Regions from separate parts of the Halobacillus sp. KGW1 genome, predicted to be linked through region 2. Evidence: a T-box and tRNA genes for the amino acid it is inferred to sense, from the RefSeq annotation. Region 2 holds a T-box; the other holds one or more tRNA genes.
What was found. A T-box is a leader RNA that pairs with one kind of tRNA and senses whether it is charged. The one in region 2 lies ahead of AXG56_RS07875 (valine--tRNA ligase), so its partner is inferred to be a tRNA-Val.
Positions count from the first base shown of each region.

Region 1: it has a tRNA-Val gene. The T-box ahead of AXG56_RS07875 (valine--tRNA ligase) is inferred to sense a tRNA for this amino acid. The anticodon was not compared.

Region 1 covers NZ_LSOC01000002.1:197,416-201,601, reverse strand. Annotated here, with positions in the region: gene AXG56_RS19720 (hypothetical protein) at 145-2,202, shown strand; tRNA gene AXG56_RS01580 (tRNA-Val) at 2,560-2,632, opposite strand; gene AXG56_RS01575 (esterase family protein) at 2,884-3,612, shown strand; gene AXG56_RS01570 (YjcG family protein) at 3,651-4,166, shown strand; gene AXG56_RS01565 (GNAT family N-acetyltransferase) at 4,176-4,186, shown strand, end outside.
Region 2 covers NZ_LSOC01000002.1:1,393,420-1,397,605, reverse strand. Annotated here, with positions in the region: gene hemL (glutamate-1-semialdehyde 2,1-aminomutase) at 1-308, shown strand, start outside; gene spoVID (stage VI sporulation protein D) at 540-1,544, shown strand; T-box leader at 1,856-2,089, shown strand; gene AXG56_RS07875 (valine--tRNA ligase) at 2,143-4,186, shown strand, end outside.

The DNA.
Region 1 (4,186 bases), 1.2 Mb from region 2:
AATGCTGATCAATAATGTCGAAATTCATGGAAATAAACATCTCAACTTAAAAAAACAGAAATATTATCCATTAAAATTCACGCCTAAACAGCTTATTAAATTTACGCATAAAATGTTTATACACTAAATTAGGGAGGAATCCAATTGAACCCAGAACTTTGTATTTTACTTGAGAATGGAGGGAATGTTAGCTGTTTCTTATCCGATTCAACCGGCCGTCCCATTAATCCATTAGGTCAATCAGGTATTACATGTACCATTCTTACTGACAGGGAAAATGTAGACATCACACTTCCCAATAATCAAGAGGTGACTTTACAAAAAGTAACCATAAAAAAGACAGGTTATATTGTTATCCAAGTCACCAATGGGTTGGAAACATGTACATCTGATCCAATACCATTTTTCTCTATTGAAAGCGCACTCCTTTGTGCGCCAGAAGGTACGGATATCGTATGTAACGTAAGAGATTTTAGCTGTGATGCTTGTATTAATTGTCGGGATGGCATGTTTCAATCGGTTGAAATATTCTTGGATATATGTTTAGACATTCAGGTAGTTACCGATACAGTCATAGGGATACAAGCAAATTATTGCAGTCCAAGAGAGCAACTAATTTTGGACCGTTGTAGTGAACGGGCCATACCCCCAGCGTGCGATTTATCTTCTGATGCAACAAAAAATGTCCCCGAAACGTTACCTTCAACAAAACCGAGCGCTTATTTACAAAATCGTATCGAACCTGTCCAAACAGAAACCATTTGTACGAAAGTAGAGAAGGTCTACGACTGGATTACCCAACAATCAAACATTGAGGTTCGGAAAAACGCGGATGAAGCTACTTTTAATTGCAATGTTCTCTGTACCTTAAATTTATTTGTCCCTGCTATAACGGTTTGTGAAAGGACACTTTTTGGAAATCTAGAATGTAATGGTGAACGGGTAACAGATGCATTAATCGACTTTTCCGCCTCCATTGACGTCGTATCTTTTTCTCCTGATCCAACGGTAACTGATGCAAATGGCAACTTTACCACAGTAATAACAGTGGATGAGGGAACGGAGCCGATTCCCATAGAGATTACAGCCTCTACAAATGTTAACGGCACAGATACATCCACCACCTTACCAACTATTGCACGATGCCTGGCTGATCCTTGTTTGCTTACATTATTCGGTCCAGAAACTATTGACTGTAACAATATTGTTTCCGGAAGAGTACGGTGTGACAATACGTTTATTCCGGGTGTTGAAGTTACCTTGACTGCCAATCCTGCCATTGTCACTTTTGATCCTACACCTGCAACTACAGGAACGATTGGTAACTATTTCTCAGGAGTAACTGTTCCAACAGGCACTCCTCCTACAGATGTCGAAATTACTGCCACCGCAACAGTTAACGGTCAACCGTTAGTGGAAACGATACTAGTCAACGTAAGCTGCGCTTCAGATTGCGCCCTAACCATTGCTGCTGATTCATTAATTACTTGCGATGGCGAAGTAACAGGAGCCTTAACTTGTGGAGGCCTTCCAGTTGATGGTGCTTTGGTGGAGTTTTCCAATTTTCCGTCAGTAGGATCCTTCACTCCTATTCAAGCCACTACTCAACCGGACGGTTCATTTACAACTACACTAATAATTCCTGAAGGAACCCCTATTCTATCCACAGCAATAACAGCTTCCACCATTGTTAACGGTCAAAGTGTTAGTGCAAGTATCGGAGTACAAGTGGAATGCCCTACCGTTGATCAATGTCCATGTAAATTTAGAATAGGAGTTGCCGGTGGCTCGGCACCAGCGTTAGTTGAAATTACTGTTGGTGGAGTGGGGGAATTTTCAGAAGGAACAATTAACGTGACATCTGTTCAGTGTTTTACTTCTTCTCCAATGTGTAATCCTGCAGTCAATAACTTCAACGTTTCCTTTGATAGTGGGGGTAATTCAATTAATTTTCTTGCGGGTCGAAGAATAGAAATTGCATGTGAAGGTAATACATTCGCCTACGTCAGAGGAACAGCCCGCGCAACGGGTAATGTTCTACCTTCAGGCGTTTACGAGGTAACAATAACTCGGGGAATTTCAGGAGGTTTAGCGGTTTGGACTGTGGATGCCACAGACTTTTCCGGAAACACCTTCTCCACCTTTTTCACGGCCAATATAAATCCAATTACGTTCATAGGTGATTGTACGGATGTACCTTAAATAATTCTTTAACCAGATTATCATTAATGAATAAAACTTATTCACCTATTGAATAGGTTTTATTCATTTCATTTCGTGTAGTAATTCCAAAGATGGGGTCTGGTGTAAACGTATATAGCTGATTTATTTACAACCACTTATAGGAGCACTTCATACCTATACACGGTGTATATAGGAAAAGGATGCATACGTATACGTGGAGGAGAAAGCGATCAAGAAGCAACTCATAAGATAGATAGGCCTTTTTCGAAGAGTAACGAAGGGAAATTTTCAATTTCGGCAACAACACCTAAAATAAATAGAAATGACGCAGCCTCTCCTTTTTGAGAAACTGCGCCATTCCAGCACTTTGTAAGATGATTCCGATTGGGCTCGAACCAACGACCTCCACCCTGTCAAGGTGGCGCTCTCCCAGCTGAGCTACGGAATCGTATGTAGTATGTTGTCGGCGTTTCCTGCTGACAAGTAATAATATACTATGGATCGAGAAAGATGTCAACGGATATTAAAAATATTTTTAACAAAATGTAAATTCCCTTCTTTTCCTCTATTAAATCCTCCTTTCTCTTCCATTCAACTTTTTACACAATAGTATGATAAAATAAGTGAGAACACGTTTACATTGGATATAGGAAGGGAATTTTTTTGTGAATTTCCCTGTTGTGAGGAGGTGGCTGGAATATGGGTAGGGAAGGATCCATGACAGAGTATGAAATAGAAAGTGTCTACTTACAGGAGACGATGAAGCTGAAGGTGTACAAGCCGAAGAATTTCTCCTCCTTGTATAAATACCATTTCTGTATCATGCAGGATGGAAACGACTACTTCCAAATGGGACGGGCGGCGACACTCAGTGATAAGCTGCACCGCGACAACCGGATAGAGAATACGATTTTCATCGGCATCCATTATCAGGATAAGTACGACCGCCGTGAAAAGTATCATCCGGACGGTTCACGTCAGGGCGATTATGTGAATTTTCTCATTCGGGAAGTCGTTCCGTTTCTTGATGAAGAGCTCCCCGGCTACCATATGGGCCGTGGACGCACGCTTGCCGGAGATTCGCTTGCCGGCACGCTCGGCTTGATGACGGCAGCCAAGTTTCCGAATATTTTCGGTAATGTTATTGCACAGAGTCCTTATGTGGATGAGCATGTAATGGAGGTACTGGCGTCTGCCCGCGACTTCTCCGCGCTTACGATCGACCATACAATCGGCAAGGAAGAAACATCCGTTGTCACGACAGATGGAGACACGCTGGATTTCCTTACTCCGAACCGCGAGCTCCGCGACTTTCTTGAACGTCAGCCGCTCAGCTATACGTATCATGAATTGGACGGAGATCATACATGGGGCTCTTGGCAGCAGGATTTTGAACGTGCTTTGTTGAACATGTTTGGGAAAGAATAATGGAAACATATAAAGGAAGAATCAGGAGGGTTAGCCTAATGAAATACGGCATTGCAGTTTTTCCATCGAAAAAAGTCCAGGATGTGGCGAATTCTTACCGCAAGCGTTACGATCCCCATTATGCGCTTGTTCCCCCGCACATTACGATGAAGGAGCCGTTTGAAGCGGATGAGGCGGAAATTGAAAACACCATCATCCCTGAATTGAAGGAAATCGCTAAAGAAACACAGCCTTTCTCCTACGGCGTCTATAAAGTCAGCTCTTTTTCACCGGTGACCAATACTATTTATTTGAAGATCGATCCATCCGAAGAGATCTTCGCTTTGAACGATAAACTACATGCCGGCCAGATGCCGGAAGAGCGTGCGTATCAATTCGTTCCGCACATCACGATCGCCCAGAAGCTTTCGGATGAGGAATTCTCTGATGTATACGGCAGCCTGCGTATGCTTAAATTCGATCTTCAGGATGAAGTGGACCGCTTCCAGCTTCTTTATCAATTAGAAAACGGTGCATGGAGCGTTTATGAAACGTTCCGCCTCGGCCAAGGGTGATCTGCTTTGATGGACATCGT
Region 2 (4,186 bases):
ACCACAAAGTAGACCGATTGGTGGAAGGTTTTCTTCATGCAGCGGAAACGCACGGCGTTCCATTGACGGTTAATCGAGCGGGATCCATGGTTGGATTCTTCTTTACGAACGAGCCGGTGACTAATTTCGAAACGGCCAACCGGTCGGATTTAGCATTGTTTAAGAAATATTTTCAGGGGATGGTCCAAGAAGGAATTTATCTCCCGCCTTCGCAGTTTGAAGGAATGTTCTTATCGACGAAGCATACGGATGAGGATATCGAGAAAACGATACAGGCCGCAGAAAAAGTATTCGCCGGTCTTAAGTGACTATTATACAAAAGCGTACGGGTCCTTCCCGTACGCTTTTGTTTTTGTGGAAAAAGTGCTGGTCAAGAGGAGCGTACTGGGAGTCTCCTGATTAACCGCATTCGTTGGAGGCTGGAGTTTTTCAGCTGTTCGGCCTTTTTCTGCTTTTCAGCTCTTATGTATATATCTGCTCCTGTCGCATATGGTGATAAAAGAGAATCGTGTTTATTACCTTAGGGAGGGGACCTGACATTGCAGAACAAACAAAATGTATTTTCCTTTTATTTAGATGAATCGATTTGGTTCAAGGAGGGACAGGGAGTACGAGAGCTGATTGGTATCTCCTTAGAACCTGAGATATCCATTGAAGAGCTGGGAGATGTCGTCCGGTTGAAGGGGACGGTGGAACTTGCGGGAGAATATATCCCGACAGGAAACACGGGGGATCCCGAGGATGCAGCATTCACGAACTCGGTGAGGATTATGGATCATGTCGCGCCGGTCGAAGGGGATGCGTATGAATTCCGTCACCAATTCCCGGTAGAAATAACGGTACCATTAGAGAGAGTATCGAATTTAGAGGATGTTCTCATCGATATTGAAAGTTTCGATTATGAACTACCAGCCACACGTCAGCTTCGCCTGCATGCCCACATTAATATCAACGGCATCGAAGAAAAGGATAAAGGGGCTGCGAATGCGGAATCCTTTGACGAATCTGCAAGGGTTGGGCCGGTCAACTTCCCTGAAGATAAAGCCCAGGATATTCCGATTTTCCCGGAACGCGAAGCTCCTGTTTTTCAGTTCGACCAGCAACAGGAATCGGTGGATGATAAACCGAGTTCATCCAGTGATGGACGGTGGACGTACAAAAAGTCACAGAGCTTCCCGGAATTTTTTGGTCATACAGCTCCGGCATCGGAAACACCACCTGCAGGTGACGAGGCCGAGCCTTCAATGGAGACGATCGTCGATTGGGAGGAAGTAGAGGTCAGTGTGGAAGAATCGCAGACGTCTTCTTCGGAAGAACAGGAACAAAAAGCGCCGGGCGGAATGGACGGAATTAAACAGATTTTCAAACACCTATTTCCGAATAGGGAAGATACGTACACACAAATGAAGATGTATATTGCACAAGAAGAGGAGACACTTTCGTCAATCGCTGAGAAGTATGGTGTAACGGTGAAACAGCTGGAGCGGGTGAATGAACATACAGAGGATGTGTCTCCGGGTCAAATTGTATATATTCCGAGCTAAATCCATTTGTATTTGAAAGCAAGAAAAAGCCCCAATAAAAAACCGAACAGGAAAATATCGAACGTCGTCGGGAAAATGATCATTCGGATGGTTTGAAAGATGACGATCGGCAGTAAGCATTTCTCGAGAACATACAGCCAGTTTCTGCACCAGATCGGCAGACGGTACCTATATAAGCGGCTGAAGAGGAACACCTCCATACTTTTTTTGAGCGTTTTCCCACCATGGAATGGGCGGACGCTCATTTTTTTTGTTACAGGTTGACTAAAGCATTGTTTTCTATATACAATATGTTATATAACCTTTATACGTGAAATGCTTAGATAGGGAAGAGTACATGAACAATTCCTAAAGAGAGGAAAACATTCGGTGAGAGTTTTCCAGGAACCCTGTTGATGGAAGGTCGCCCTTGATGCAGCTTCTTTGAACCAAAGAGTAGGAGAAGCCGGTTAGAAGCCGTTATGTCAGTCGAGTGTACAGGAAGAGTATGTTGTTTTCCTGTAAATGAAGGTGGTACCACGGAATGAATCCCCTCCGTCCTTTTTTGGACGGAGGGGTTTTTATTTTATACAAAGAGAATAGAAGGAGGAAGATCGGAATGGATCAACAAGATCTTTCGATGCCGACAAAGTACGATCCGGCAGCAATTGAAAAAGACCGGTATCAGTACTGGGTGGACGGCAAGTTTTTTGAAGCAACAGGAGATAAAGAGAAGGAGCCTTATACTATTGTCATCCCGCCGCCGAACGTCACAGGGAAACTGCACCTTGGCCATGCGTGGGATACGACATTGCAGGATATTTTAAGCCGTGTGAAGCGGATGCAGGGATATGACGTCCTTTGGCTGCCGGGAATGGATCACGCGGGCATTGCGACACAGGCGAAAGTCGATGCCAAACTTCGGGAAGAAGGAATCAATCGTCATGATTTAGGACGGGAGAAGTTCCTGGAAAAGTCCTGGGAGTGGAAGCATGAATATGCAAAATTCATCCGCGCCCAGTGGGAGAAACTCGGCCTCGGTTTGGACTATTCAAGAGAGCGTTTCACTTTGGATGAAGGTCTTTCAAAAGCGGTTAAGGAAGTATTCGTCAAGCTTTATGAGAAAGGTCTCATTTACCGCGGGGAGTACATCATCAACTGGGACCCTGCGACACAAACAGCTCTTTCCGATATTGAAGTGGAATATAAAGATGTCCAGGGCGCGTTCTATCATATGCGTTATCCGCTGAAGGGCGAAGAAGGTTCGATTGAAATCGCAACGACACGCCCGGAAACCATGCTTGGAGACACAGCCATTGCCGTTCATCCGGAAGATGATCGTTACAAACATTTGATCGGCAAAAAAGCGATCCTTCCTATCGTTGGAAGGGAAATTGAAATTGTCGGAGACGATTATGTCGATATGGAATTCGGATCAGGAGCGGTGAAAATCACACCGGCCCACGATCCAAATGATTTTGAAATCGGCAACCGCCATAACCTTGAACGCATTCTTGTCATGAATGAAGACGGAACAATGAATCACAACGCCGGTAAGTATCAAGGGATGGATCGTTTCGAGTGCCGGAAGCAGATTGTCAAGGACCTTCAGGAATCCGGCGTTCTCTTCGAGATTGAAGAGCACATGCATTCTGTCGGCCATTCGGAACGGAGCGGAGCAGTAGTTGAACCGTATCTTTCCACCCAGTGGTTCGTTGACATGAAGCCTCTCGCAGAAGCTTCCGTCGATCTTCAAAAAGGAGACGATCGAGTAGCATTCGTGCCGGAACGATTCGAGAAGCCGTACCTGCACTGGATGGAAAATACGCGTGATTGGTGTATTTCCCGTCAATTGTGGTGGGGACACCGCATTCCAGCCTGGTACCATAAAGAAACCGGGGAAGTGTATGTCGGCAAAGAAGCACCGGCAGATGAGGAAAATTGGAAGCAGGAAGAAGATGTCCTCGATACATGGTTCTCTTCCGCTCTGTGGCCGTTTTCCACAATGGGCTGGCCGGATGAGGACAGTGAAGATTATAAGCGCTACTTCCCGACGAACGTTCTTGTTACCGGTTATGACATCATCGGATTCTGGGTAAGCCGGATGATCTTCCAGTCGCTTGAATTCACAGGGAAGCGTCCGTTTGACGACGTTCTTATCCACGGTCTTGTCCGTGATGCTGATGGACGGAAAATGAGTAAGTCCCTCGGAAACGGTGTCGATCCGATGGATGTCATTGAGAAGTATGGCGCGGATTCGCTGCGTTACTTCCTATCTACCGGCTCTTCTCCGGGGCAGGATCTGCGCTTCCACTGGGAGAAGGTGGAATCAACGTGGAACTTCGCCAACAAGATTTGGAACGCCTCCCGCTTTGCGCTCATGAATATGGGAGATTTAACGTTTGAGGACATTGATTTGTCCGGGAAGAAATCCGTTGCCGATCAGTGGATTCTGACTCGTTTGAATCAGACGATTGAGCAGGTGACGACGAACATCGATAAGTATGAGTTCGGAGAAGCAGGACGTCACCTGTATAACTTCATCTGGGATGACTTCTGTGACTGGTACATTGAAATGGCGAAGCTGCCGTTATACGGAGAAGACGAGGCGAGAATTCATACGACCCGTTCGATCTTGGCTTACACGCTTGATCAAACGATGC